DNA from 2 places in the Streptomyces sp. MAR4 CNX-425 genome. Region 1 is predicted to be linked to the other one. Evidence: riboswitches for the same ligand, from Rfam matches in the RefSeq annotation. Region 1 holds a riboswitch; the other holds the start of a gene.
What was found. Region 1 has a riboswitch for glycine ahead of gcvP (aminomethyl-transferring glycine dehydrogenase). Riboswitches for the same ligand answer to the same signal wherever they lie in the genome.
Positions count from the first base shown of each region.

Region 2: another riboswitch for glycine. It lies ahead of gcvT (glycine cleavage system aminomethyltransferase GcvT); the one in region 1 lies ahead of gcvP (aminomethyl-transferring glycine dehydrogenase).

Region 1 covers NZ_JBMDLF010000006.1:330,122-341,007, forward strand. The annotation lists gene gcvP (aminomethyl-transferring glycine dehydrogenase) at 1-2,191, opposite strand, end outside; glycine riboswitch at 2,364-2,460, opposite strand; gene ACHZ99_RS19265 (PRC-barrel domain-containing protein) at 2,614-3,015, shown strand; gene ACHZ99_RS19270 (DNA polymerase IV) at 3,016-4,386, opposite strand; gene ACHZ99_RS19275 (MerR family transcriptional regulator) at 4,472-5,077, opposite strand; gene ACHZ99_RS19280 (bifunctional nuclease family protein) at 5,236-5,709, opposite strand; gene ACHZ99_RS19285 (MerR family transcriptional regulator) at 5,763-6,494, opposite strand; gene ACHZ99_RS19290 (FHA domain-containing protein) at 6,528-7,358, opposite strand; gene ACHZ99_RS19295 (DUF881 domain-containing protein) at 7,515-8,423, opposite strand; gene ACHZ99_RS19300 (small basic family protein) at 8,609-8,941, opposite strand; gene ACHZ99_RS19305 (DUF881 domain-containing protein) at 8,938-9,831, opposite strand; gene ACHZ99_RS19310 (sugar phosphate nucleotidyltransferase) at 9,913-10,886, opposite strand, start outside.
Region 2 covers NZ_JBMDLF010000009.1:160,828-171,713, forward strand. The annotation lists gene ACHZ99_RS24340 (ATP-binding protein) at 73-471, shown strand; gene ACHZ99_RS24345 (helix-turn-helix domain-containing protein) at 915-1,850, opposite strand; gene ACHZ99_RS24350 (AAA family ATPase) at 2,050-3,555, shown strand; gene ACHZ99_RS24355 (L-serine ammonia-lyase) at 3,887-5,269, opposite strand; gene glyA (serine hydroxymethyltransferase) at 5,350-6,618, opposite strand; gene gcvH (glycine cleavage system protein GcvH) at 6,750-7,127, opposite strand; gene gcvT (glycine cleavage system aminomethyltransferase GcvT) at 7,340-8,473, opposite strand; glycine riboswitch at 8,624-8,721, opposite strand; gene ACHZ99_RS24375 (AAA family ATPase) at 8,890-9,468, shown strand; gene ACHZ99_RS24380 (hypothetical protein) at 9,741-10,385, opposite strand; gene ACHZ99_RS24385 (enhanced serine sensitivity protein SseB) at 10,517-10,886, shown strand, end outside.

The DNA.
Region 1 (10,886 bases):
CCGCGACCGGGCCGACGCCGGGGCCGCCGCCGCCGTGCGGGATGCAGAACGTCTTGTGCAGGTTCAGATGCGAGACGTCGCCGCCGAACCGCCCGGGGCCGGCGAGGCCGACGAGCGCGTTGAGGTTGGCCCCGTCCACGTACACCTGGCCGCCGGCGGCGTGCACGGCGTCGCAGATCTCCGTGATGTGCTCCTCGAACACGCCGTGCGTGGAGGGGTAGGTGACCATGAGCACGGCCAGCTCGGCGCCGTGCTGCTCGATCTTCGCGCGCAGGTCGTCCGCGTCGACCTCGCCGTTCTCCGCGGTCTTCACGACCACGACCCGCATGCCCGCCATCACCGCGGAGGCGGCGTTCGTGCCGTGCGCGGAGGAGGGGATGAGGCAGACGGTGCGGCCCTCGTCGCCGTTGGCGCGGTGGTACGCCCGTACGGCCAGCAGGCCCGCCAGCTCGCCCTGGGAGCCGGCGTTGGGCTGGAGGGACACCTTGTCGTAGCCGGTGACGGCGGCCAGGCCCTCCTCCAGCTCGCGGATCAGGGTCAGATAGCCCTCGGCCTGGTCGGCGGGCGCGAAGGGGTGCAGACCGGCGAACTCGGGCCAGGTGACGGCCTCCATCTCGGCGGTCGCGTTGAGCTTCATCGTGCAGGAGCCGAGCGGGATCATGCCGCGGTCCAGCGCGTAGTCCCGGTCGGCGAGCGTCCGCAGGTAGCGCAGGAGGGCGGTCTCGGAGCGGTGCCGGTGGAAGACGGGGTGGGTCAGGTACTCGTCGGCGCGCAGCAGAGCGGCGGGCAGCGCGTCGGCGGTGGCCGCGTCCAGCTCCCCGACGTCCTGCCCGGGGACTCCGAACGCGTCCCAGACGACGGCCAGGTGGTCGCGGACGGTGGTCTCGTCGCAGGAGATGCCGACGTGGTCGGCGTCGGCGAGGCGGAGGTTGACGCCGGCGTTGCGGGCGCGGGCGGTGACCTCGGCGGCCCGGCCGGGGACCCGGACGGTGACCGTGTCGAAGAACGCGTCGTGCACCACGTCGGCGCCGCCGGCCCGCAGGCCCGCGGCGAGGACCGCGGCGTAGCGGTGGGTGCGCCGGGCGATGGCCGCCAGGCCGTCGGGGCCGTGGTGGACGGCGTACATCGAGGCCATCACCGCCAGCAGCACCTGCGCGGTGCAGATGTTGCTGGTGGCCTTCTCGCGGCGGATGTGCTGCTCGCGCGTCTGGAGGGCGAGCCGGTACGCCTGCGCCCCGTCCGCGTCCCTGGAGACGCCGACGAGCCGCCCGGGCAGGCTGCGCGCGAACGTCGAGCGTACGGACATGTAGCCGGCGTGCGGCCCGCCGAAGCCCATCGGGACCCCGAAGCGCTGGCTGGAGCCGACCGCGATGTCGGCGCCGAGCGCGCCGGGCGACGACAGCAGGGTGAGCGCGAGCAGGTCGGCGGCGACGGTGACGACGGCGCCCAGCTCGTGCGCCCGCCCGATGACGGGCGCGAGGTCCCGTACGACGCCGGAGGCGCCCGGGTACTGGAGCAGCACGCCGAAGACGCCGCGCTCCGCGACGTCCCCCGGGATGCCGTCGGCGAGGTCGGCGACGACGACCTCGACGCCGGCCGGCTCGGCGCGGGTGCGCAGCACCGCGACGGTCTGCGGGAGGGTCTCGGCGTCGACGAGGAAGACGCCGTCCTTGACCTTGCCGACCCGCCGGGACAGCGCCATCGCCTCGGCGGCGGCGGTGGCCTCGTCGAGCAGCGAGGCGCCGGCGGTGGGCAGCCCGGTGAGGTCGGCGACGACGGTCTGGAAGTTGAGCAGCGCCTCCAGCCGGCCCTGGGATATCTCCGGCTGGTACGGGGTGTACGCCGTGTACCAGGCGGGGTTCTCCATGACGTTGCGCAGGATGACGGGCGGCGTGTGGGTGCCGTGGTAGCCGAGGCCGATCATGGAGGTCAGCACCTCGTTGCGGGCCGCCAGGGCGCGCAGCTCGGCCAGCACCCCCGCCTCGGAGCGGGCCGCGGGGAGCGTGACGTCGCCGGTGCCCTTGATCGGGCCGGGCACGGCGGCCGCGGTCAGCTCGTCCAGCGAGCCGTAGCCGACCTGGGCGAGCATCTTGGCCCGGTCGCCCGCGTCCGGGCCGATGTGGCGCTGCTCGAAGGAGGTGCCGCGCTCCAGCGCGGCGAGCGGCGTGCGGTGGGCGTTCGTCTCAGACAAGGGGCCTCCTGGTCGCGCGGACCTTCGCGGATACCCCTGGGCCGGGCACCCGTACGGCCTCCCCCTCTGTCATCCGGACCTGAGAGCTTCACCGCCGGCCCGCTTCGGGGCGCCGGCTTGCACCGTCGGTGAGGAGGGGCCGCGTGCGGCCCGCCCTGCTTTCCAGAGTGACCTCGTCCGTGCGGTACGGGGGCCTGAGAGATTCCGGGGAGGAGTTGCTCCTTCGGCGCCTCCGGCTGGCGGGCGGAGGACTCTCCCGCACGGGGTCTGCAGCCACGGTCAGCGTACCAGCGCAGGCGCCCGCGCAGCCCGGCGCGGGCGCCGCGGCCGGTGCGCCCGCCCGGCGCCCGCCGAGTGGCCGCCGGGCACGTTGTGCCGTTACGTGGAGGCAGCGGAGCTGTACCGAGACGTCAGGAGGCGCCGTGCAGACCGACATCGACCCCCGGAGCCTGATCGGCGTGCGCGCGTACGACGGGAACGGCGAGAAGCTCGGGACCGTCGACGAGGTGTACCTCGACGACGCCACCGGAGCGCCGCAGTGGGCGGCGGTGCGCACGGGCCTGTTCCACCGCGACGCGTTCGTGCCGCTCGGGCCGAGCGAGCTGGCCGACGAGGGGCTGCGGGTGCCGTTCGACCGGGAGCTGATCAAGGACGCGCCGGGCTTCGGCGTCGGCCGGCACCTCTCCCCCGGCCAGGAGCTCCAGCTCTACCAGCACTACGGCATGGCGCTGCCCCCGGACGTCGCCAAGACCCGCCCGCAGGACCCGCAGCCCCACCAGCCGCAGGACCGCGACTTCGGCGAGGTCGCCGGGCCGGACGACTGATCACCCGCCGGGCACCAGCGGCAGCGGGTCCGCCGGCGCCAGCGCCGGGTCGTCGGCGGGGAACGTACGCACCCGCCCGGGCGCCGAGCCCGGCACCTCGAACCGCACCGTGACCCGGCCCACGCCGCTGCCCTGCACCCACCCCGGGCCGTGCTCGGCGTGGCGCACGTCCAGCCCCGGCAGCCACCGCGGCGCCGCCGGCTCCGGCTCCGCCGCGGCGGGCGGCGGGGGCGGCCCGGGCGGCGGCTGCGCCACCGGGCCGTCGGCGTCCACCGGCCCGTGCGCCACCTCCGGCGCCTGGCCGGCCTGCGCGAACAGGTCCTCCTGCGTGAAGTCCGCGAGCCCGCTCACGCCGACACCCAGCAGCCGCACCCCGGCGGCCGTCTCCACCCCGTCCAGCAGCCGCAGCGCCGCCTCGGTGACCACGGCGGGGTCGTCGGTGGGCCCGCGCAGGGTCTCGGAGCGGGTGAGGGTGGAGAAGTCGAACCGCCGGACCTTCAGGACCACCGTGCGGCCGGAGCGGCCCGCGCGGCGCAGCCGCTCCACGCACCGCCGCGCCAGCCGCTCGACCTCCGTGCGGATGCGGGTCCGGTCGGTGAGGTCGACGTCGAAGGTGTCCTCGACGGAGACGGACTTGGCGTCCCGGTCCGCGACCACCGGCCGCTCGTCCACCCCCAGCGCCATGACGTGAATCCCGGTGCCGTGCGCCCGGCCCAGCAGCCGCACCATCTCGTCCTCGCCGGCCTCGGTGACCTCCGCGACCGTGGTGATCCCGGCGCGGCGCAGCGCGTCCGCCGTCGCGGGGCCCACGCCCGGCAGCGTACGCACGCTCATGGGCCCCAGCAGCGCCCGCTCGCCGCCCGGCGGGACGACGACGAGGCCGTCCGGCTTGGCCAGCTCGGAGGCGACCTTGGCGAGCATCTTGGAGGCGGCGAGCCCGACGGACCCGGTCAGGCCGGTGACGGCGCGGATGTCCGCGCGCAGCCGCGCGGCCACGCCCCGCAGCGCGGTCTCCTCCGCGGGCGTCCCGCCGGCTTCGAGGTCGACGAACGCCTCGTCCAGGCTCAGCGGCTCCACCAGCGGTGACAGCGCGCCGAGCAGCGCCATGACCTGCCCGCTGACCTGCTGGTAGAGCCGGAAGCGGGGGATGAGGAACGCGGCGTTCGGACAGAGCCGGCGGGCCATGCCCATGGCCATTGCCGAGTGCACCCCGAAGACGCGGGCCTCGTACGACGCGGTGGCCACCACGCCGCGCGGGCCGAGGCCGCCGACGATCACGGCCTTGCCCTTCAGGCTCGGCTTGGCGGCCTGCTCGACGGCGGCGTAGAACGCGTCCATGTCCAGGTGCAGGACCGACGGCGCTCTTCTCACGCTCGAATGGTCCCTCATGGGTACGACATCGGCCCGGCGGCGGGCGTACGGGCCGGGGACGGGCGCGGCGCGTACGCCCCGGGGGTCAGCCGGCGCGGCTGCGGCGCCGGGCCAGCTCGTCGGCGGCGTTGCGCCCGACCAGCGTCTCGCCGGTGTCGACGCGCTCCGCGTGCAGCTGCGCGAGGTCCGCCTGCACGTCGCTGAAGACCACCCCGACGGCGATGCCGAAGATGCCCTGGCCGCCCTGGAGCAGCTCGACGACCTCGTGCGGGGAGGTGCACTCGTAGACCGTGGCGCCGTCGCTGATGAGCGTCATCCGGCGCAGGTCCGCGGCGTCGGCGGCGCGCAGGTGCCGGACGGCGGTCCGGATGCTCTGGAGCGAGACCCCGGCGTCCAGCAGCCGCTTCACGATCTTGAGTACGACGACGTCGCGGGCGCCGTAGAGCCGCTGGGTGCCCGAGCCGTGCGCGGGGCGGACGCCGGGCTCGACCAAGCCGGTGCGGGCCCAGTAGTCGAGCTGGCGGTAGGTGATGCCGGCCGCGGCGCACGCGGCGGGGCCCCGGTAGCCGACCTCGTCCGGATCCGCGGGGGCGGCCGGTGGCTGCCCCTGCCTCGCGGGCTCCGCGCCGTGACCGTAAAGCGGAACAGCTCCGCCCCCTCCGGCCGATCTCCCGCCGCCCGTGACCACCACGCCGACCTCCCGCTCCCTGACCTGCCTCCCGACGGTAGGCAGTCGCCCCGGGCGCGTCAACGAACGCCACACGGGGCACGCCGGGTGCTCATCACCCTACGGGTGGTTTGCCCGCGGCGCCCGTGCGGTAGGCCCGGGCGGACCACCGCGGGCGGCTGTCACTGGGGGTTCGTACCGAAGTCCTCGGGCGTGATCTGGTCGAGGAACTCGCGGAACTTCTCCACCTCGTCCTCCTGCTCGTCCGGGATCGAGATACCGGCGTCGTTGAGCACTCCTTCGCTGCCGTAGATCGGCGTGCCGGTGCGCAGGGCGAGGGCGATGGCGTCGGACGGGCGGGCGCTCACCTCGGTGCCGCCGGAGAACACCAGCTCGGCGTAGAACACGCCTTCCCGCAGGTCCGTGATCCGGACCTCGGCGAGCTCCTGGCCGACCGCGTCCAGCACGTTCTTGAACAGGTCATGGGTCAGCGGGCGCGCGGGGGTCATGCCCTGCTGCGCGAAGGCGATCGCCGTCGCCTCCCCCGGACCGATCCAGATGGGGAGGTACCGGTCGCCGCCCACTTCGCGCAGGAGAACGATCGGTTGGTTCGAGGGCATTTCCACCCGGACACCCACAACGTCGAGCTCGTTCACACAGCAACCCTAGGCCGACCCCGGCGGTTTTGGGTAGTCGAGCACGGGACCGGTCAGCCGCCGGCCACCCGCAGCGAGGACCGTACGAGGGTCGCGTGCAGCCGCGCGGACAGCTCGATCAGGCGTTCTGCCGTGGATTCCGCGTGCGCCCGCGTCTGCGGGCTGCGGTGCCGCCGCAGCGGGCCGACGACCTGTTCGACCAGGCCGGCATCGCGGTCGGCGGCGGCCTTCAGGCCACGCAGATGGCGGGCCTGGAGCCCGTAGCTGCCGAGCTCGGCGACGAGGCGGGCGACGGCGGCGGCGTCCGCGTCGTAGAGCCCGTCGGCGTCCGGGGCGACGAGGCCGAACTCCTCCCAGGACGCCAGCTCCTCCTCGCCCACGGCGGCGGTGCGCAGGAGGGTCGCGCGGTCGACGCGGGGGTCGTGGGGCGGCTCCGCGGCCGCGCCGGCGCCCGCCGGGGCGCCGGCCGCGGACTCGGCGGCCTCCGCGTCCAGCTGCTCGCGGATGACCTTCAGCGGCAGGTAGTGATCCCGCTGCAACCGCAGGATCCGGGCCAGCCGCTCAACGTCGGCCGTGCCGAACTTGCGATAGCCGCCCGGCGAGCGCTGCGGCTCCACCAGGCCCTCGGACTCCAGGAAGCGGATCTTGGAGATCGTGACCTCGGGGAACTCCTCGCGCAGCACGGCGAGGACACCCCCGATACTCAACTGCCGGTCGCGCTCCGGACGCCGGTCCGGCCGGTCCGCTGGCGGGGCGGCGGTGCCGCCTCTCGGGGTGTCGCCCATCGCTTCCGTCCCGTGGTCGTGTGCTCCCGCCGGTCAGGCGGCGTGCCGACTGGCGAAGAAGACCAGCCGGAACTTTCCGATCTGCACCTCGTCCCCGCTGGTCAGCTCGCTCTCGTCGATCCGCTCACGGTTGACGTACGTGCCGTTGAGGCTGCCGACGTCGGCGACGGAGAACCGTCCGTCCGGCATCCGGCGGAACTCCACGTGCCGCCGGGAGACCGTGACGTCGTCCAGGAAGATGTCGCTCTGCGGGTGGCGCCCGACCGTGGTCAGCTCGCTGTCCAGCAGGAACCGAGCGCCGGAGTTGGGGCCGCGGCGGACGACGAGCAGCGCGGAGCCGGGCGGCAGCGCGTCGACGGCCGCCTGCGCCTCGGGCGACAGCGACGGCAGCGCCTGGCCGCCGCCCCCGGCGGCGACCTCGGCCTCGTACGCCTCCAGGCCCGAGATGGAGATCGTGGTGGTGGTCTCCGACGGGCGCTCGGCCGCTCCGGCGCGCAGGGGGGCGCCGCAGTTGGAGCAGAACCGGCTCGCCTGGGCGTTCCGGGCCCCGCACCTGTTGCACACCGGCAGGTCCATGGACTGAGCCTCCTGCTGCGGAGCGCCCGCAGCGGAGTCGGGCGCGTGCGGGCCTGGGGCGAACCCTCCACCCGCACTTGAGGTTGATGGTTCCCCGAAACCTATGCGGCCCGACGCGGCAGGGTCAACATAAGACTCGCCCTGACCACCCGAAATGTCGCCGGACGGCGGAGGCGCCTGATCCCGGTACAAGGCACGCTCGCCGGCCTCGCCGCCCTGGGACGCGGCACGGTGCCGACCCGGCCGTTCCGCCGAGCCCCTCCCGAACAACTTAGCGAACAACTTCACGGGCGATTTCCCCTTGACCGTCGGACAGGCCCATGTTCGAGCAGGTCACTCGACACGCGCATCAGCGGCACCGGACATTCACTGAACGTCCACAACCCCCGGACAGTTTCCCTTACGCAACCGCAGCCGATGCGTCGACCCCCCATAACCTTGAGGTCACGACGACGACCGAGCGTAGTCAGGCGACTTCGCCCGCCGCAAGGCGTCCACGATGACCGTGTCCCGGGGTTCGATGGACACCGTAACCTGCTCCTCCTCCATGGTCTGAACCACCCCACCGGGGATGTTCAGCGCGGGCTCCAGGTCCTCGGGGCGGCCGATCACGCGGAAGACGTACGGCTGGGAGACCCGGCGGCCGTCGATGGACACGTCGTTCTCGCCGGCGGCGGCGAAGTGCGTACCGGCGACCACGCGCACGCCGTTGATCTGGATCGCCTCGGCGCCGGCGGCACGCAGCTCCTGGATGGTGTCGAGCAGCATGTCCGCCTCGACCGCCCCCGCGGGACCACGGAGGGTGATCTCGATGCCCGGCCCCTCGGCCGCGACGGTGCCGGCCAGCACGCCGAGTTCGCGCTCCTTCGCCTCCGTCTGCCGGCGGGCCTCCTCCGCCTGGTCGGAGCTGTTCTCCAGCTCCGCCTTCTGGTCCTCCAGCTCCTCGCGCTCGTCCTCCAGCCGCTGGGTGCGGTCGTCCAGCTCGTCGAGGATGCGGACCAGGTCCTCCTGGCGGGCGCCGCGCAGCGCGCTGGACTCGCCGGTGGAGCGGACCTGGATGGCCAGGCCGAGGCCGAGCACGAACAGCAGCAGGGCGACGATCAGCTGGGAGCGGGTCAGCCGGGGCGGCCACACGGCGCCGGCCAGGCGGCGGCGGCCGGCGCCGAGCACGGGCTCCGGCGGGGCGGGCGGGCCGGGGGCGCGGCGCGCCCGGGCGGCGGGGGCCGGGGGCGGCGGCGCGGCGGGCGGCGGCGCGGCGGGGCGTTGCCCGGCCTGCGGCGGCCGCTGGGCGGACGGGCGCTCCTGCGCGGGCGGCTGGGCGGGCGGCTGCGGCGGCGCGTCGGGCCGCCGCAGGGGCGCCCGGCGCGGCGGCTGCGGCGGCTGGCCCTGCTGCTGCCGGGGACGGTCCGCGGGCGGCTCCCGCCGGGGCGCGGGCGGGCGCGGCGGCGTGGGCGGCGCGCCGGGCGTGCCCTGCGGGTACGCGGCGGGCGGGTCGCCGGGGCGGGGGGACTTCGGAGGGGTCTCGTCGGACACGGGCCTCACGCCTGGAAGACGTGCCGCCGGATGGCGGCGGCGTTGGAGAAGATCCGGATGCCCAGCACCACCACGACGCCCGTCGACAGCTGCGCGCCGACGCCCAGCTTGTCGCCCAGGAAGACGATCAGCGCGGCCACGACGACGTTCGAGAGGAACGACACCACGAAGACCTTGTCGTCGAAGATCCCGTCGAGCATGGCCCGCAGCGCGCCGAAGACCGCGTCGAGCGCGGCGACGACGGCGATGGGCAGGTACGGCTCCAGGCCCGCCGGCACCACGGGCTGGACGACGAGGCCCATGACGATTCCCGCGACGAGGCCCAGTACGGCGATCACGAGGGGGTGTTCTCCTTCGGTTCTGCGTGGCGTACGGACAGGCCGGGGGCGGCCGGGAGCCGGAGGTCGTCGCGCGCGGAGATCCCGGCCCGGATGCCGTAGTTGTCTTCGAGTACGTCCAGGTAGCGGCCGTCGGCGTTCTCCCGGAACCGCTCCAGCAGCCGCTCGCCGTCGCCGATGGCCAGGACGGTGTACGGCGGCGCCAGCGGGCGGTTGTCGACGAGGATGGCGTCCCCGGCCGCGCGGATCGCGGACAGCGCGGTGAGCCGGCGGCCGTTGACGGAGACCGCCTCGGCGCCGGCGAGCCAGAGCCCGTTGACGATGCGTTGCAGGTCGCGGTCGCGTACCCGGCCGTCGTCCGCGAAGCTCGTCGAGGTGCGCGGGCCGCCGGTGCCGCCGGTGCCGGCGTCGGCGGCGTCGTCGACCACCAGGCGTACGCCGGGGCCCTCGGCCTCGGCCGCGCCGGCCAGCAGCGCGAGCAGGGCCGCCCGGTCGCTCCCGGACTCCGCCAGCGCCTCGCGCTGCCGGTCGGCCACCTCCTCGTGCAGCTGCTCGATCGTGCGGTCCAGGTCGTCCGCCGCGGCGGTGCGGTCCTCGACCCGGTCGATCAGCTCCTCGCGCTCGCGGGCGAGGTCCGGCGCCTCGATCCGCGCCTCGGCGGCGCCGACGGTGAGGACCAGCCCGGTGAGCACCAGGCCGACGGCGAGCCAGGCCCGCCCGCGCAGCCGCTGGGGCAGCCGCTCGCCGCGCGGGCGGGCGCCGTGGCGCGCGGCGGCCTCGGCGTAGCCGTCGTCCAGGCTGTGGTCCATCAGCCGGGTCAGCAGCGACATGGAGGCGTCCGGGCGGGGGCGTGCCGGTGCGCTGCTCCGTTCGGGGGGCTGCTGCGGCATGCCGGACATCGTTGCACGCCCGGAGGCCCTACGGTGCCGCGACCCCTGGGTTGGGTGAACTCTCGCTCCGCTGTGCCCGGGTCAGTCGCCGCTCCCGTCGCCGCTTGCGTCGCTGCTCCCGTCGACAATCACAGCCCACTCGTCGAGCAGGGCCTCGGCGGACGCCCGGTCCGGCCCCTCGGCCCACAGGTGCGTGACGGCCTCGGCGCGGTCCGGCAGCACCAGCACCCAGCGGCCGTCGGCCTCCACGACGCGCACGCCGTCGGTGGTGTCCACGTCCCGGGAGCCCGCGGCCTCCACCACCCGGCGCATGACCATGCCCTTGACCGCCCACGGGGTAGCCAGGTCCCGGCGCAGCACGTGGGCGCGCGGGATGCGGGCGTCGATCTGGCTGAGGGTGAGCTGGGTGCGCGCGACCAGGCCGGTGAGCCGGGCGAACGCGGCGGCGCCGTCGAAGACGGAGGAGAACTCCGGGATGATGAAGCCGCCGCGTCCGTCGCCGCCGAAGACGGTGCCGTCCATGCGCGCCACCCGGGCCAGGTCGTCGGGCGACGTCGTCGTCCACTCCACCTGGGTGCCGTGGTACGCGGCCACCTGCTCGGCGATGCGCGTCGTCGTCACCGGCAGCGCCACCCGGCCGCTGCGGCGCTCCGCCGCGACCAGGTCCAGCATGACCAGCAGGGCCCGGTCGTCCTCGACGATCCGGCCCTTCTCGTCGACCAGCGAGATGCGCTCGCCGACGGGGTCGAAGCGCACGCCGAAGGCGGCGCGGGCGGAGGACACGATCTCGCCGAGGCGCACGAGGCCGGCGCGGCGGGACTGCGGCGTCTCGGTGGGCCGGGACTCGTCCAGGCCCGGGTTGATGGTCAGCGCGTCGACGCCGACGCGGCCGAGGAGGCTGGGGAGCACCAGCCCGGCGCTGCCGTGGGAGGCGTCGACGACGACCTTCAGTCCGGCCTCGGAGATGCCGCCGGTGTCCACGGCGCGCAGCAGCGAGCCGGTGTAGGAGCCGAAGACGCTGGCGGGGAAGGTGAGGTCGCCGATCTCGCCGGGGA
Region 2 (10,886 bases), on a different contig from region 1:
GTGGCGACCACAGCAGGCAACGCGCCAACCCCCGTTCCCGCGGCTTCGGCGGCGAGACGTGCACGGTCGCTGATGTTCCCCAGCACCGCCGCGTCCATCCGACGGGCTCGCGTCTTCACCACCCAGGTCCTCAGCGAGTGGATGCCCCCGGTCGACGCCGATGCCGTCCACCTGTGCGTCTCCGAGCTGTGCACCAACGCACTTCAACACGGCAGAACGCCGGGCCGTTTGTTCATGCTGGGCCTGTCGCTGACCGACACCGAACTACTGGTGGAGGTACACGACAGCAACCCCGCCCCACCCAAGCCCCGGAACGCCGCGCCCACCGACCCGGCCGGCCGCGGTCTGTACCTGGTCGAAGCATTCAGCGCCCGCTGGGGCACTTCCCCCCGTCGCGGCCCCGGCAAGGTCGTGTGGTGCGGGTTCCCCCTCACCCCGCCCGCCGACACACGGGAGGCGCGTGACCAATGATGCCGTCACCCGCCTGAGCAAGCTCAGCATGCGGGGAGTACGGCAAACTCCCCGTCGGTCACCTGCTGGTCGACGGAACAGCACCGCAGGTGCGGGGCTGTTCTGCGGGGCCGAATTCGCCGTCGAGCGGTTGTGGTCCCCGCGGACGCGGGGAACCGTGTTCGGGCGGACGGCCCGGGGCCTCAGTCCGGCCCGGGCTTCAGTACTCCACGACGTTGACCGCGAGGCCGCCGCGGGCGGTCTCCTTGTACTTGACCTTCATGGCGGCAGCAGATGATCATGCAGTTGACCTGCGATTTTGCGCTGAGAATGGCACACTTTTCAAGATCAGGGACTTCTGTGGGACTTCTGCACGGTGAGGAATGGGGCGGCAGCGCCAGCCTACGGGTGGATCGCGGACGATGCGATCTTCCACGGCACAGCGCGTGGACGGGGCAGGTGCGTCAGCGGCGTCCGTAACGTGTCCTGCCGCTGCTGGGCCGGTAGGCGTCCTTGACGATCTGCTCCAGGTCTTCCTCGCTGAACATCCGGTGACCGCCGATCTGCCGATACGGGACGCGGCCGGCGGCCGACTCGGTGCGCAGCCATGACGCCTTCACGCCGAGGCGCTCAGCGGCTTCAGCGATCGAGTACAGGAGCGGCCCGGGTTTGCGGGACTTGGGGACCGCCTTTGCCGGGGCGCGTTCGCCGGCTGCCTGCCGGGGGCCGGCCACTGGCAGCCCGAGCACCGCGGCGTCCACGGCTGCCAGCAGGACGCCGAGTCCGCGGAGCCGGGCGGCATCACCCATCCCGTCGTTAGGGCCGGGCAGCCCGAGTGCCCGCCTGCCCTGGGTTGCGGGGTCGGCTGACGGCAGGAGCAACGCCGCGAGCCGGAAATCCTCCTCGGTCAGCGAGGCTCCAGCCTCCAGCTCCCGGCTGAGGCGCAGCCGTTCTCGCTGCAGCGCTCGCTTGTCTATCTTCCAGAGCCGCTCGCGCAGCTCCTTCCAGCCCGGATGGGTCTGCACCACGGCCAGGGCTTCGTCGGCCAGCTCCGGGCCCGGGTGTCCGGTGGCCTTGCGGTGCAGGGCGCATACTTCCCCGCCCTCCTCGACAGGGAGCTTGCACGGGAAGCCGTAGAACGAGGTGACCGGCGCAGGACACCGCGGGCGGTCCCGGGCGAGCCCACCCCACATTCCTTCCCGGACGTACGTGATCTGTGTGGCGACCCGGCTGACGTCCTTGGCCGGTACGCCCCATGCCTTGGCGGCCGCACGCGGGCTCAGATGGTCCAAAGCCCGCAGCCGCTCCATCGGGGTGCCGTCGCCGTCCACTCGCACCTCCCCGTTGCCTGTTGCTGTTGCGGACAGCGTGGCCGGCCGATCGGTGCTGGTGCGGCGCATGAACGTTACTGGTCGACAGTGTGCCGTGCCGGATCATGAGAGCCAACCGCGGATCACTGATGAGGGATTGCGCCGATACGAATCCGGCAGTCGTCACCGCGACCTGTGCGGGGGTCGCCGGCCGGCTATCTGTGGTGTGACGGATTTCGTCGAAGTAGACTTAGACGAAATCTGTAGCACTCGACATGGTGGAGGTCGGATGCCGAGCGGAGTGCTGGTCAAGCCGGGCGATGTGGTCGACCGGGACCGCGAGTGGGGTCTGCTGACGGACTTCCTGACCGATCCGGATCCGGCTATGCGGCTGGGCATTGTGTCCGGGCGTCGGCGGCACGGGAAGTCGTACCTGCTGCAGGCTCTGTCCGAGCAGGCCGGGGGGCTGTACATGACAGCCGTGCGGGAGGAGGGGCGGCTGCCGGCGATCCAGCGGTTCGCCGATACGGTCGCCGCCCATGCCGGCCTGCGCGCGGGCAGTCTGCGGCTGACCGACTGGCGCGACGTACTGGCCAGTGCCCTGGACGTGACCTCCCGCTCGACGTACCCACTGCTGGTGATCGACGAGCTGCCGTATCTGCTGCAGCATTCGCCGGAGATTCCGGGACTGCTCCAGCAGATCTATGACGAACGCCAGCGCCGGGCCGCGCCGGGCGCGGGCCCGGGCCCAAGGCTGATCATGTGCGGCTCGGCGCTGAGCGTCATGCACGAACTGCTCTCCGGCACCAAGCCGCTGCGCGGCCGCGCCGTGGTCGACCTGCGGCTCGGCCCCTTCGACTACCGCGACAGCCGCGCCTTCTGGCAGATCGACGACCCGCAGACCGCGCTGAAGGTGCACGCCGTCCTCGGCGGCGCACCCGGCTACCGCTCGGTGGCCGCCCGGCCGCACCCCGACGGCGGCTTCGACACCTGGCTGAGCAGGACCCTGCTCGACCCGGGCCGTGCCGTCTACTCCCGCGCCGAGACCGAATACCTGCTGCGCGAGGACCCACGGATCACCCAGCACACGCTCTATTACGACATCCTCACCGCGATCGCCCAGGGCGCCACCACCCCCAGCAAGATCGGCGCCGCGCTGGAGCGCCCCCGCAACGCCGTCGCCCACCCGCTGGGCGTCCTGGAATCGACCGGCTACATCCGCCGTGAACAGGACATCCTGCGCACCCGGCACCCGGTCATCACCCTCGCCGACCCGGTCATCCGCTTCAACCAGCTCATCACCCTGCCCCAGGCGGCAGCTGTCGAGCAGGGCTTCGCCGAACAGGTCTGGCAGCAGGCCGCCCCCACCTTCAACTCCAAGATCGTCGGTCCGCACTTCGAGGACCTGGCCCGCGACTTCACCCGCCGCTACGCCCACCCGCTGCTGCCCGGCGGGCTGCCGGGACCGGTTGGCACCACTGAGGTGGCCGACCCGGCCGCCCGTACCAAACACGAGGTCGACGTCATCGCCCTGGCCGCCGGCGAACGTCCGCAGTCACCGCGCACCCGCATCGCCCTGCTGGGCGAGGCCAAAGCGACCGCAGCGCGCCGCGGCACCGGCGACCTCCAACGCCTCGAACACATCCGCACCCTGCTCGCCGACCAGGGCCACGACATCACCGGCACCGTACTGGCCCTGTACTCCCTGCACGGCTTCTACCCCGACCTGATCGAGCTCGCCGACCACCGCGAAGACATCCTCCTCGCGGACCTGCCCACGCTGTACGGCCGGTAAGCGGGACCGGCCAAGCCCGGGCCGGCGGCCCTGCGGAAGCTCCGGCTGTGCCGGGTCGCTCTCGCGCGCGGACCGAGCGGAGGCGAGGGGACAGTCCCGGCCAGATCTCCCTGGCGACGGCAGCCCCGACTCCGACGGCGTGGTCTGCACCGCGGCGGCTCGCTGGAGGACTTCGAGGGGCGGACAACCGCGGGCCGATCTGGGATTTCTCTGGGACTCTTCAGGGACTTTCAGAGCGGTCCGGGGGCTTCCGCGGGACTTCCCGCCGGACAGGCAGGGAAGGCCCTGACCACTCTGAAAGATCTGTAGTCGCAGGTCAGGGGAGATATGATCAGCACTCCACGACGTTGACCGCGAGGCCGCCGCGGGCCGTCTCCTTGTACTTGACCTTCATGTCCGCGCCCGTCTCCTTCATCGTCTTGATCGCCTTGTCGAGCGAGACGAAGTGCTGCCCGTCCCCGCGCAGCGCCATGCGGGCCGCGGTGATCGCCTTGACCGCCGCCATGCCGTTGCGCTCGATGCACGGGATCTGCACCAGGCCGCCGATCGGGTCGCAGGTCAGGCCCAGGTTGTGCTCGATGCCGATCTCCGCGGCGTTCTCCACCTGCTCCGGGGTGCCGCCGAGGATCTCGGCGAGGCCGCCGGCGGCCATCGAGCAGGCGGAGCCGACCTCGCCCTGGCAGCCGACCTCCGCGCCGGAGATGGAGGCGTTCTCCTTGAAGAGCATGCCGATGGCGCCCGCCGTGAGGAGGAAGCGGACGGCGGTGTCGTCGTCGGCGCCGGGGACGAAGTCCGTCGCGTAGTGGAGGACCGCGGGGATGATGCCCGCCGCGCCGTTGGTGGGGGCGGTGACGACGCGGCCGCCGGCGGCGTTCTCCTCGTTGACGGCCATCGCGTAGAGGGTGACCCACTCCAGGGCGTGCGCCGCCGGGTCGCCGGCCGCGCGGAGCTGGCGGGCCTCGCCGGGGGCGCGGCGGCGGACCTTCAGGCCGCCGGGGAGGATGCCTTCGCGGGTGGTGCCGCGGGCGACGCAGTCGCGCATGACCCGCCAGATCTCCAGCAGTCCGGCGCGGATCTCCGCCTCCGTGCGCCAGGCCCGCTCGTTCTCCAGCATCAGGGAGGACAGCGACAGGCCCGTCTCCCGGGTGCGGCGCAGCATTTCGTCGGCGGTGCGGAAGGGGTACTTCAGCACGGTGTCGTCGAGTTTGATCCGGTCCTCGCCGACGGCCGCCTCGTCGACGACGAAGCCGCCGCCCACCGAGTAGTACGTCTTCGACAGCAGCGTGCCGCCGTCCGCGTCGTAGGCGGCCAGCGTCATGCCGTTGGCGTGGTACGGCAGTGAGCGGCGGCGGTGCAGGACGAGGTCGGCGCCGGCGTCGAAGGGGATCTCGTGGTCGGGTCCTATCTCGGCGCCCAGGAGGTGCAGCCGGCCGGTGGTGCGGATGCGTTCCACCTCGCCGTCGGCCCACTCGATGTCGACGGTGCGCGGCGAGTGGCCCTCCAGGCCGAGGAGTACGGCCTTGGGGGTGCCGTGGCCGTGGCCGGTGGCGCCGAGGGAGCCGAAGAGTTCGGCCCGTACGGCGGCGGTGTGGGCCAGCAGGCCCTCGTTCTTCAGCCGGCGGGCGAACATCCCGGCCGCCCGCATCGGGCCGACGGTGTGGGAGCTCGACGGGCCGATGCCGATCGAGAAGAGGTCGAAGACGGAGATTGCCACTCGGGACTCCTTTGTCCTTTCGTGGGGACGTACGCCCCGGGCGGGGGCCCGCGACGGCGGCGGGCCCCCGGACGTACGGGCTACAGGCCGGGGTACAGCGGGTGCTTCTCGGCCAGGGCGGTGACCCGGGCGGCGAGGGCGGCGGTCTTCGTCTCGTCGAAGCCCGGCTTGAGGGCCTCGGCGATGACGTCGGCGACCTCCTCGAAGTCCGCGGTGGTGAAGCCGCGGGTGGCCAGCGCCGGGGAGCCGATGCGCAGGCCGGAGGTGACCATGGGCGGGCGCGGGTCGTTCGGGACGGCGTTGCGGTTGACCGTGATGCCGATCTCGTGGAGCCGGTCCTCGGCCTGCTGGCCGTCCAGTTCGGAGTGGCGCAGGTCGACGAGGACGAGGTGGACGTCCGTACCGCCGGAGAGCACCGAGACCCCGGCCGCGCGGGTGTCGTCGCGCAGCAGCCGCTCGGCGAGGATCCGGGCGCCGTCCAGCGTGCGCCGCTGCCGCTCGCGGAACTCCTCCGACGCCGCGACCTTGAACGACACCGCCTTGGCCGCGATCACGTGCTCCAGCGGGCCGCCCTGCTGGCCGGGGAAGACCGCCGAGTTGATCTTCTTGGCGAGCGCCTGGCGGGACAGGATGACCCCGCCGCGCGGACCGCCGAGCGTCTTGTGGGTGGTGGTGGTGACGATGTCCGCGTACGGCACGGGGTTGGGGTGCAGGCCCGCGGCCACCAGCCCGGCGAAGTGCGCCATGTCGACCAGCAGCAGCGCGTCGACCTCGTCGGCGATCCGGCGGAAGCCGGCGAAGTCCAGCTGCCGCGGGTACGCCGACCAGCCGGCCACGATCAGCTTCGGCCGCCGCTCCTTGGCCAGCCGCTCGACCTCGGCCATGTCGACCAGCCCGGTCCCGGGGTCGACGTGGTAGGCGGCGACGTCGTACAGCTTGCCGGAGAAGTTGATCTTCATGCCGTGGGTCAGGTGCCCGCCGTGGGCCAGGTCCAGCCCCAGGATGGTGTCGCCGGGCTTCAGCACCGCGAACATCGCCGCCGCGTTCGCCGACGCGCCCGAGTGCGGCTGGACGTTCGCGGCCTCGGCGCCGAAGAGCGCCTTGACGCGCTCGCGGGCCAGCTCCTCGGCGACGTCGACGTGCTCGCAGCCGCCGTAGTAGCGGCGGCCGGGGTAGCCCTCGGCGTACTTGTTGGTGAGGACCGAGCCCTGCGCCTCCAGCACGGCGACCGGGGCGAAGTTCTCCGAGGCGATCATTTCGAGGGTGGACTGCTGGCGCTTGAGTTCGGCGTCCACGGCGGCGGCGACCTCGGGGTCGACCTCGTGGAGCGAGCCGTTCAGAAGGGACATGGAACCTTCCGTGGGAAAGGGCGGACGCGGGCGGCAGGCGGTACGGACGCGCGCGGCAGGCGTACGGACGCGGGCGGACGACTGGCGGACGGCTGGCGGACGGGCGGGCGGCGGGCTGCCGGCGCGCGGGCTCAGCCCGCGGCGAACGCGGTGTACTCGTCGGCGGACATCAGGTCGCCGGCCTCGCCCGCGACCCGGACCTTGAACAGCCAGCCGTCGTCGAACGGCCCGGAGTTCACCAGTGCCGGGTCGGACACGACGGCCTCGTTGGCGGCGGTGACCTCCCCGGAGACGGGTGCGTAGAGGTCGGAGACGGACTTCGTCGACTCCAGCTCGCCGCAGGGCTCGCCCGCGGTGACCGTGTCGCCGACCTCGGGGAGCTGGACGAAGACGACGTCGCCGAGCGCGTCCGCGGCGTGGGCGGTGATGCCGACGGTGGCGACGCCGTCGTCGCCGGCCGCGACCCACTCGTGTTCCTTGCTGTAGCGCAGGTTCTCTGGGTTGCTCATGAGGCGATTCTCCAGGATCGGGAGGTGGGCGGCGGGAAGGGGCGCCGCTGTCAGCGGGGCCGCCTACCCTGGGGCGGGAGTGCGGGGGTTCATCGGGGTTCGTCGGGGTTGTGCCCGGGGAGGGCTGTCGGGTTGTGCCGGCGGGTCTGGTTCGCGGGGTGCCGGAACGGTTCCGCGGGGTGCCGGAACGGGTCTGCGGGGTGCCGGAAGGGTCAGGGGCGCTTGTAGAACGGCAGGGCGACGACCTCGTACGGCTCGTGGCTGCCGCGGATGTCGACGCCCACGCCGGTGGCGGCCGACGGACCCGGCGCGGCGTGCGCGGGGTCGACGTACGCCATGGCGATCGGCTTGCCCAGGGTGGGGGAGGGGGCGCCGGAGGTGACCTCGCCGATCCGGTGGCCGCCGGCCACCACCGCGTACCCCGCCCGCGGCACCCGCCGGCCCTCGGCGACCAGGCCGACCAGCACCCGCGGCGGCTCGGCCGCGGCGCGCTCGGCGGCCCGCGCGAGGGCCTCGCGGCCGACGAAGTCGCCGGGCTTGTCGAGCTTGACGACCCGGCCGAGGCCGGCGTCGAAGGGGGTGAGCGCGGTGCTCAGCTCGTGCCCGTACAGCGGCATGCCGGCCTCCAGCCGCAGGGTGTCGCGGCAGGAGAGCCCGCACGGCACCAGGCCGTCGTCCTGCCCGGCGGCGGTCAGCGCCTCCCACACGGCGACGGCGTCCGCGGGGCGTACGAACAGCTCGAAGCCGTCCTCGCCGGTGTAGCCGGTACGGGCGACGAGCGCCTCGGCGCCGGCGACGGTGCCGGGGAGCCCGGCGTAGTACTTGAGCCCGTCCAGGTCCGCGTCGGTGACCCGGCCCAGGACGCCGGCCGCCGCCGGGCCCTGCACGGCGATCAGGGCGTACGCGTCCCGGTCGTCCCGTACCACCGCGCCCGGGAAGCCGGCGGCCCGCTCGACGAGCGCGTCCAGGACGGTCTGCGCGTTGGCGGCGTTCGCGACGATCATGTACTGCTCGTCGGCGAGCCGGTAGACGATCAGGTCGTCGAGGATGCCGCCGTCCTCGCGGCAGATCATCGTGTACCGGGCGCGGCCGGGGCGTACCGCCGAGAGCCGGCCCACCAGCGCGTAGTCCAGCAGCACGGCGGCCCCGGGGCCGGAGACGGTGATCTCGCCCATGTGGGAGAGGTCGAAGAGGCCGGCGCGGGTGCGCACCGCGACGTGCTCCTCGCGCTCGCTGCCGTAGCGCAGCGGCATCTCCCAGCCGGCGAAGTCGGTCATGGTGGCGCCGAGCGCGCGGTGCGTGGCGTCGAGCGCGGTGCGGCGCGGTGCAGGGCTCTCAGTGGTCATCGTCAGGCTCCCGGACAGGGGGTGGTCGTGTCCTCCCCATCTGTCATCGGAACCTGAGAGGTTCGCCACGATCCCGCGGGAGCGTGGCTTGCACCTTGGGTGGGGCGGCGCCGGCACTGCGGCCGGGCACGGCCCGCTTTTCAGATCTGCCTCGCCCGCGCGGTGACGGGGCCTGAGAGATTCAAGGGAGGACTTGCTCCTTCGGCGCCCGGTGCGGTGAGGCACCGGGACTCTCCCGCGCGGGTTCGAACGGCCGGTATGGAGTTGGCCGGCCCATCATTGCACGCGGCCGGGGATCGCGGGACGGCGCGAGGAACTGGGAGACCGTCTTCCGTTGCGCCGGACGCGTCCTTGTCGGGGCCCGCCGGGGTTGCCAGGCTGGTGGCGGGCAGCGGTGGGCGGGCGCGGGAGGCGGCGTGACGGTGGAGCAGGCGGCCTCCCGGGAACGGCTCCGATATCCGGCGGGCGACATCGTCGTGATCTCCGGGCTGCCGGGGAGCGGCAAGAGCACCCTGATGCGGCGGACGGAGCCGCGGGCGGAGGTGGTGCTGATCGACTCGCAGTACGTACGCGAACGCTGGGCGCGCCGGCTGGGGCGGCGGCTGCCGTACGGGCTGTACCGGCCGCTGGTGCGCGTCGACCACTACGCGCGGCTGTGGCTCGCGGTACGCGCCGGCGGCAGCCTCGTCGTGCACGACTGCGGCACGCTGCCGTGGGTGCGGTGGTGGCTGACCGGACAGGCCCGGCGGTACGGGCGCGGGCTGCACGTGGTGGTGCTGGACATACCGGCCGAGGTGGCGCGGGAGCGGCAGGAGGCGCGCGGGCGCGCGGTGTCGCGGTACGCCTTCGCCCGGCACCGGTGGGCGCACCGGCGGCTGCTGGACGCGGCGGGCGACGGGGGGCTGGCGGCGAGGTGCGCGTCGGTGCTGGTGCTGGACGGGGCGGCGGCGGGGACGCTGCGGGGGATCAGCTTCGGCCGGGGGCACGGCGGGTGAGTGCACGCCGGATGAGCGCACGCCGGGTGAGGGCACGGCGGGCAGCGCACGCCCGCTGAGGTGAGGGCGCGCGCGGAGCGGTGCGCGCCGGGGCGGTCCGCGCGCGGAACCGGTGGAGGCGGGCCCGGGCGCGCCGGCGGCGCCGCGGTTCCGTGGTCCGCCCGCGGGCGTGCGCCCGGTCCGGCAGCCGGCGGCTCCGGCGCGCGCCCGCCCGGCGTGCCACCCGGCGCCGGACCACTCCCGGCCCGGCCAGCCGCCCGGGGCCCCACCGCCTACGCGCCCGTCCCCGCCGGCAGCTCCGGCGGCTCCGCCGCGTTCGCCGCCGCGGCCCCGGGCGGCTGCCCCGCCGGCACCAGCCCGCTGGCCGCCGCCGCCGACAGCACCCGCACCAGCGCCGCCACGGCCACCGACGCCCGCTCGTCCACCGCCGTCCGGTCGCCCGCCTCCCCGGCCCGTACCAGACCGGCCAGCTCCGTCCGCAGCGACGCGACCGCCTCGGCCAGCGCGGTCGTCTCCCGCGCCTTCATCGACTTGACCCGGCCCCGGGTCTTCGCCGCCGCGCCCACCGCGTCCAGGGGCGACCGGTAGTCGGGCAGCGTGCGCGGATGGAGGCGGCCGCCGTCGGCGACGGCCCGCTGGATCCGCTCGACGGCCCGCGCGGTGGTGTCGGTGAGCCGGCCCAGCTCCGCCAGCAGCCGCAGCGTCGAGGCGTCGACGTCCGCGGCGGCCGGGGCCGCGGCGCCCGCCGCGGCGGCGCTCCGGCCGCCCCCGGGGGCGGCCTGGGGCCCGGTGAGCCCGGCGGGCCCGGCGGCCACGGGTCCGGCCGTGCCGAGCACGAGCGCGCCGCCGGCGACGGCGGAGACGACGGTGGCGGCCAGGCCGCCCGTTCGGTTCGTACGCGTGGCGTTCGTACGCATGGCAGAGGGGCTCCCTGATCCGGGGTCGGGTGGGTGCGAGGGCTCCACCGTGTGCAGGTACGGGCTTCGCCCGCGAACGCTCGCAGCCGTTAGGGTGCCGACGTTCATCCCCCGACAGTTGGCTGGTCCCGATGAGCTTCGACTACCGCTCCCCGCAGCCCCCCGCCACCGGCGGCTTCCCCGGCAACGAGCTGGAGGAGGTGCTCGCCGCCTCCCTCGGCAACCCGCAGGCGGCCCCGCGGCTGCTGGAGGTGCTGGGCCGCAGCAGCCTGTGGGTGCCACTGCCCGAGGGCGGCGGCCCGGACAGCGTGTCGCTGAACGTGCCGACGACCGACATCGGCGGCGCGCCGTACGTGCCGGTGTTCTCCTCGCAGGAGGAGTTCCTGCGGGTGGCCGGGTCGCACCTGTCGTTCACCGTCGCGCCCGCCCGCGAGTTCGCCCGCGGGCTGCCGCCGCAGCTCGGCATCGCGGTCAACCCGGGCGGCACGGTCGGCGTGCCGC